DNA from 3 places in the Streptomyces sp. NPDC007162 genome. Region 2 is predicted to be linked to each of the others. Evidence: riboswitches for the same ligand, from Rfam matches in the RefSeq annotation. Region 2 holds a riboswitch; each other region holds the start of a gene.
The links. Region 2 has a riboswitch for S-adenosylmethionine ahead of ABZ646_RS11325 (aminotransferase class V-fold PLP-dependent enzyme). Riboswitches for the same ligand answer to the same signal wherever they lie in the genome.
Positions count from the first base shown of each region.

Region 1: linked by a shared signal. The riboswitch ahead of ABZ646_RS25780 (amino acid ABC transporter permease) and the one ahead of ABZ646_RS11325 (aminotransferase class V-fold PLP-dependent enzyme) in region 2 are both predicted to bind S-adenosylmethionine.
Region 3: linked by a shared signal. The riboswitch ahead of thrC (threonine synthase) and the one ahead of ABZ646_RS11325 (aminotransferase class V-fold PLP-dependent enzyme) in region 2 are both predicted to bind S-adenosylmethionine.

Region 1 covers NZ_JBEYFC010000237.1:7,913-10,169, reverse strand. The annotation lists gene ABZ646_RS25785 (glutathione S-transferase C-terminal domain-containing protein) at 1-340, shown strand, start outside; SAM riboswitch class IV at 418-529, shown strand; gene ABZ646_RS25780 (amino acid ABC transporter permease) at 909-1,889, shown strand; gene ABZ646_RS25775 (amino acid ABC transporter ATP-binding protein) at 1,886-2,257, shown strand, end outside.
Region 2 covers NZ_JBEYFC010000068.1:19,624-21,880, forward strand. The annotation lists gene ABZ646_RS11325 (aminotransferase class V-fold PLP-dependent enzyme) at 1-1,349, opposite strand, end outside; SAM riboswitch class IV at 1,514-1,630, opposite strand; gene trpD (anthranilate phosphoribosyltransferase) at 1,778-2,257, opposite strand, start outside.
Region 3 covers NZ_JBEYFC010000003.1:38,282-40,538, reverse strand. The annotation lists gene ABZ646_RS00815 (glucosyl-3-phosphoglycerate synthase) at 1-570, opposite strand, end outside; SAM riboswitch class I at 728-874, shown strand; gene thrC (threonine synthase) at 893-2,176, shown strand; gene ABZ646_RS00805 (MoaD/ThiS family protein) at 2,225-2,257, shown strand, end outside.

The DNA.
Region 1 (2,257 bases), on a different contig from region 2:
CGCCGCACTGGGCGAGCTGGAACAGCGGCTGACCGGAGTCGAGTTCCTGGTCGGTGGTCGACTGACCGCTGCCGACGTCGAGTTGTGGGTGACCCTGGTGCAACTCGACACCGTGCACCGCAACCACCTGGACGCCTCCGCCGTGCACCGCATCGCCGACCACCCGGTGCTGTGGGCCTGTGCGCGGCGGCTTGCCGCGCACCCGGCCTTCGGCGCCCACCTCGACCTCGACGGCATCGCCCGCCGACACCACGGCCGTTGCCAGGGCCTGGAAGCCGCCGGCGCGGCCGTCCAGATCCTGGACTGGGCCGGGCATGCGGCAGACGCTTCCCGCAGGTGAGAGCGGCCCGAACCGTTCCGCCAACTGGACAGGCGTTGACAATTGTTCGGGCGGCTGCCTAACTTGCGGACCAGAACGGTCAAGAGCGTCAGCATCAAGCCCTGGCTGGCTGACCGGCAACCCTCGCACCGCGGTGGGGTGCCCCAGGTGACGACCCGACCGAATGACGACGTTCGGTAAGCGCGCGGCCCACGGGCCACCAAGCGACAGGTGACGGACATGTACGCAGCTTCCAGCACGGCCCCGCGCCGCGCTCAGGGCTGCGTACAGCCGTACCCGAGCCCGCTCGTCGCCGACCGTGCCGTCGACCTGCTCCGTGTCAACAGCGCCCTGTGTAGCGCGTGTACCGCACCGGGCTGTGCCCGCTGCCGGGTCTGACCAGGTTCAGCCCAGTCCCGCAGCTTCGTGCCGCAGCGTTCCTGACGAAAGCACCGGCCGTCCGGTGTGACGCCGTCCGCCCAGCCTCCGTGTCCCGCGCGCCCCCGCGCCCCGTGCCGTGCCCGAACACGGCGCGGTGCCGCGTGCCCGGCCGTGGGATCCGGGGTGTCCGACTCCGCCGGAGCCCGCCATGAGTGAACCCCCAGGCGCCACCCTCGCCCCCGAGGTGCCGTCCGCCGCCGACGAACCGTCAGAACCGCTCACAGCGCAGCGCGTTCTCCCGCTGCGCAGGCCAGGACGGTGGATCGCCACCGCCGTCGTCCTGGTCCTGGTCGCCCAGTTCGTCCACGGACTGGTGATCAACCCCTTCTACCAGTGGGACCGTTGGGGATACTGGTTCCTGCGGCCGACCATTCTCGACGGGCTGGTCATCACCCTCGAAGTCACCGCCTACAGCGCGGTGCTGGGTCTCCTCGGAGGCATCCTGCTGGCCCTGGCCCGGCTCTCGAAGAGCCCGGTGCTGCGCGCGGTCAGCTGGACCTACGTGTGGGCGCTGCGCTCCATACCGCTCATCGTCGTCCTGCTCTTCCTGTACAACTTCAGCGCCCTGTACAAGACGTTGAGCGTCGGCGTCCCCTTCGGGCCGGCCTTCTTCTCCTTCGACGAGTCCAAGCTCGCCACCGACATGGTCATCGCCGTCATCGGCCTCAGCCTCAACGAGGCGGCCTACGCGGCCGAGGTGGTCCGCGGCGGCATCCTCTCGGTGGACCAGGGCCAGCACGAGGCGGCCGCCGCGCTGGGACTGCCCAAGGGCTACCAGTTCCGGAGAATCGTCTTCCCGCAGGCGCTCAGGTCGATCATCCCGAACTACGTCAACCAGCTCATCGGTCTCATCAAGAGCACCTCGCTGGTCTTCTACGTCTCGCTGCTCGACCTCTTCGGCACCGCGCAGAGCATGGGCTCCACCTACCCCGGCGACATCGTGCCGCTGCTGCTGGTGGTCACCGTCTGGTACCTGATCCTCACCAGCGTCGTCTCCGTGATCCAGTTCTACGTCGAGCGGTACTACGCCCGGGGCGCCACCCGCTCCCTGCCGCCGACCCCCTTGCAGAGACTGCGGGACGGCCTCACCGACCTGCGCGCCCGCATCCGCCGGGAGGCCGCCGTATGAGCATCACCGACACCCTTCAGACGGCCCCCGCCGCCCTGGAGATCCACGACGTCCACAAGTGGTACGGCGCCCACCGCGTCCTCGACGGCGTCGACCTGACCATCCGCCCCGGCGAGGTCACCGTCATCCTCGGCCCGTCCGGCTCCGGCAAGTCCACGCTCCTCAGGGTCATCAACCACCTGGAGAAGCCCGAGATCGGCTACGTCAGCATCAACGACGAACTGATCGGGGTGAAACGGCAGGGCGAGAGACTCAAGGAGCTGAGCGAGCGCGCCATCCTCGCCCAGCGCGGCCGGATCGGCTTCGTCTTCCAGAACTTCAACCTCTTCCCGCACCTGACCGTGCTGGACAACGTGGCCGCCGCCCCC
Region 2 (2,257 bases):
ACGCAGCGGCCGTCCTCCGTGCGGTAGGTCCACTGGGCGCCGTCGGTGACCAGTCGCTTCACGGCGTTCACGAAGCGCTCGACGTGCTCGTCCGGCGTTCCCGCGCCGAAGCTCACCCGGATCGCGTTCAGCGACTTCTCGCCCGGTGCCGCCTCCGGTGCCCCGCACTCGCCCTGGGTCTGGGGATCGGAACCCAGCAGGGTCCTGACCAGGGGGTGGGCGCAGAAGAGGCCGTCGCGGACGCCGATGCCGTACTCGGCGGAGAGGGCGGCGGCGAAGTGGGAGCTGTTCCAGCCCTCCACCACGAAACTGATCACGCCGACGCGCGGGGCGTCGTCGCCGAAGAGGGAGAGCACCCTGACCTCGGGCACCTCGGCGAGGCCCGCGCGGACCTCGGCGATCAGGTGCTGTTCGCGGGCGACCAGGGTGTCCCAGCCCGCCTCGGTCAGAGCCCTGCAGGCGGAGGCGATGGAGTAGGCGCCGATGACGTTGGGCGACCCCGCCTCGTGCCGCGCGGCGCTCTCGTGCCACTGCACGGCCACCGACCCGTCCTCGTGCCGGGTCACCTTGCGGCTGGCGCCGCCGCCCGCGAGGTACGGCTCGGCGGTCCGGAGCCAGTCGGCGCGGCCGGCCAGGACGCCCGAGCCGAAGGGGGCGTACAGCTTGTGGCCGGAGAAGGCGACCCAGTCGACGTCGAGGTCGCGGACCGAGACCGGGTGGTGCGGGGCGAGCTGGGCGGCGTCCAGGACGATCCGGGCGCCGTGCGCGTGCGCGGCGGCGGCCAGCTCGCGCACCGGCCACAGTTCGCCCGTGACGTTGGAGGCGCCGGTGACGCAGACCAGGGCCGGGCCGTACGGGTCACGGTCGGCGAGCGCCTGCTCCAGGGTGGCCACGGCCTGCTGCGGGGTGCGGGGGGCGTCGAGGTAGCTGACCCGGGCGTCCCGCCAGGGCAGCAGGGAGGCGTGGTGCTCGGTCTCGAAGACGAAGACCTGGCAGTCGGCGGGGAGGGCACGGGCCAGGAGGTTCAGGGAGTCCGTGGTCGAGCGGGTGAAGACCAGCTGGTCGTCGGGGCGGCAGTCGAGGAACTCGGCGACGGTCTTCCGGGCGTTCTCGAAGAGGTCCGTGGACAGCTGGGAGAGGTATCCGGCGCCGCGGTGGACGCTGCCGTAGTAGGGCGCGTACGCCGCCACGTCGTCCCAGACCCGCTGGAGGGCGGGGGCGCTGGCCGCGTAGTCGAGCGCGGCGTAACCGACCTCGCCGCCGGTGACGAGCGGAACGGTGACGTCCCGTCCCAGAACGGACAACGGGGCACAAACGGTACGGGCGGAGGCAGTGGTGGAGACAGACATGGGTGAACTCCCGTGAGCGCAGCTGGAATCCGCCGTGCGAGCGGACGCGCTCGAGCGACGGCAGGAAGGAAGAAAGGGGGATGCGGAGGCGGGGCTCTGCGGCCCTATCGCATTCGCTTGCTCACGGAAGGCTCCTCGACGACCAGGACCCCTGGTGTACGAGGGGTCCGCGCTTGCCGTGGACCTCGCTGCCCACGGCCTGGTCCTCACCCGGGGCACCCCGCCACGGACGGAGGGTTGCCGGACAGTCGGCCGGGGCCTCATGACTGTCACTCATGACCTGGGAAAAACGTAGGTGAACTGATCGCGGACGCGCAACTCCTGTCCGGATGACGGGACGGAGCGGTTCCCTCTTTCCTACCGCGACCTACCGCGACGGCGGTCAGCCACGACGGCGGAGCCCGGCGGTGCCGGACTCCGCGCCGCCCCTACTTGTGCGTCGCCGCCGCCCAGCGTTCCAGGGCCCGCTTGGCCGCGCCCGAGTCGATCGACTCCGCGGCCCTGGACATGCCCGCCGAGAGCTGTTCGGCCAGCGTTCCCGGGCCCGGGTCCAGGGCCACCAGCGCCGCCGCCGAGTTGAGCAGCACCGCGTCCCGTACCGGGCCCGTCTCGCCGTCCAGGAGGCGGCGGGCGACCTCCGCGTTGTACGACGGGTCGCCGCCCCGCAGCGCCTCCACGGGGACCAGGTCGATACCGACGTCACGGGGGTCGAAGGTCTCCTCCGTGACCTTGCCGTCGCGGACGGTCCAGACCCGGGACGTGGCGGTCGTCGTCAGCTCGTCGAGGCCGTCGTCGCCACGGAACACCAGGGAGGAGTTGCCGCGTTCCGCGAAGACGCCCGCGACCACGGGGGCCATGCGGGGATCCGCGACGCCGACCGCCTGGGCCCGGACCCGCGCCGGGTTGGT
Region 3 (2,257 bases), on a different contig from region 2:
CCCGGCCAGCTGCGGCCAGTGCATGTTCAGCAGGGGGCGGGCCATCAGCTCGGTGACCCGGCCGCCCTGGCCCGTCGCGCCGGCGAGCGGGCGGTCGTACATCGCCTTGACCAGGTGCACGTCCGGTTCGGTGAGCAGCGGGCCGACGATGCCGGTGACGAAGTCGGAGGAGAAGTCCTTCAGGTCGGCGTCGACGAAGCAGATGACGTCCCCGGTGGTGACGAGCAGCGAGCGCCACAGGACCTCGCCCTTGCCGGGGACGGCGGGGATGCGGGGGAGGATCGTGTCCCGGTGGACGACCCGGGCGCCCGCCGCCGCGGCCACCTCCGCCGTACGGTCGGTGGAGCCGGAGTCGACGACCACGATCTCGTCGACGAGCGGCGTCTGCCGCATCAGGTCGTGACGGATGACCGCGACGATGTCGCCGACCGTCTCCTCCTCGTTGAGCGCGGGCAGCACGACGGAGACGGACTGACCGGTGCGCTGCTTGGCGGCGAGTATCCGGTGCAGCGGACGGTCGGTCACGGACCAGGAGCGGGTGGCCAGCCAGCGCTCGACTTCTTCCAGCACAGTCAGCGGCTCCTCACTGTCACGGTCACACTGCGGGGTGTGATCCATCTCGCGGTACGGACGACTATCTCAACTGTCCTGGCCTTCGGTTACAGTCTTGAACAACGCGGGTGACCATCGCATGTCCTGGTGTCACCCTGCGTTGACAACCGAATACCGCTCATCCAGAGGGGCAGAGGGATACGGCCCGATGAAGCCCCGGCAACCCTCCAGCCGGTCTTTCCACGTCGTCGTGGTGAGGCTCCCGGCTAGGGAAGGTGCCAAATCCGTCTCACGGCGAGATGCGTCGTGAGGAAGATGAGGAGAAAGGGCCTCCCCTCACATGGCTGCGCAGACTGTTGCAACCGATTCCCCGAAGACGGTAGACCTCGGCCCCGCCACGGCGCTGTCCTGCCGGGAGTGCGGTCACCGCGTGCCGCTCGGCCCGGTGTTCGCCTGCGAGGAGTGTTTCGGCCCGCTGGAGATCGCGTACGACTTCTCGGCCTACGACACCGAGGAGCTCCGCAAGCGGATCGAGGCGGGACCCGCGAACATCTGGCGCTACGCGCCGCTGCTGCCCGTCCCCGCGGACGTGGCGACCAAGCCGAACATCAACCCGGGCTGGACCAAGCTCGTCCAGGCCGACAACCTGGCCAAGGAGCTCGGCGTCACCGGCGGGCTGTACGTGAAGGACGACTCGGGCAACCCGACGCACTCCTTCAAGGACCGGGTCGTCGCCCAGGCCGTCGAGGCCGCCCGCGCCTTCGGCTACACCACGCTCTCCTGCTCCTCCACCGGCAACCTGGCCGGCGCCGTCGGCGCGGCCGCGGCCCGGGCCGGCTTCCGCTCCTGCGTGTTCATCCCGCACGACCTGGAGCAGGGCAAGGTCGTCATGGCCGCGATCTACGGCGGCGAGCTCGTCGGCATCGAGGGCAACTACGACGACGTGAACCGTTTCTGCTCCGAGCTGATCGGCGACCCGGCCGGCGAGGGCTGGGGCTTCGTCAACGTCAACCTGCGGCCGTACTACGCCGAGGGCTCCAAGACCCTCGCGTACGAGATCTGCGAGCAGCTCGGCTGGCGGCTCCCGGACCAGCTGGTCGTCCCGATCGCGTCCGGCTCCCAGCTCACGAAGATCGACAAGGGGCTGCAGGAGCTGATCAGGCTCGGGCTCGTCGAGGACAGGCCGTACAAGATCTTCGGTGCGCAGGCGGAGGGCTGCTCGCCGGTGTCCACCGCGTACAAGGCGGGTCACGACGTGGTCCGGCCGCAGAAGCCGAACACCATCGCCAAGTCCCTCGCCATCGGCAACCCGGCGGACGGCCCGTACGTCCTCGACATCGCCCGGCGCACCGGCGGCGCGGTGGAGGACGTGACGGACGAGCAGGTCGTCGACGCCATCAAGCTGCTCGCGCGGACCGAGGGCATCTTCGCGGAGACCGCGGGCGGAGTGACGGTCGGAGTCACCAGGAAGCTCATCGAGAACGGGCTCATCGATCCGACGAAGTCGGTCGTCGTACTCAACACGGGTGACGGACTGAAGACGCTGGACGCGGTCGCGGGTACGGGACTCACCGCGACCATCCGCCCGAATCTCGAGTCTTTCCACGAGGCCGGGCTCGCCTGAGTCGATGGCAGAAAAAGCAGGGCGTTGCCCGGACCGGAGGTTTAAACAGTGAGCGTCACCGTTCGCATCCCCACCATCCTG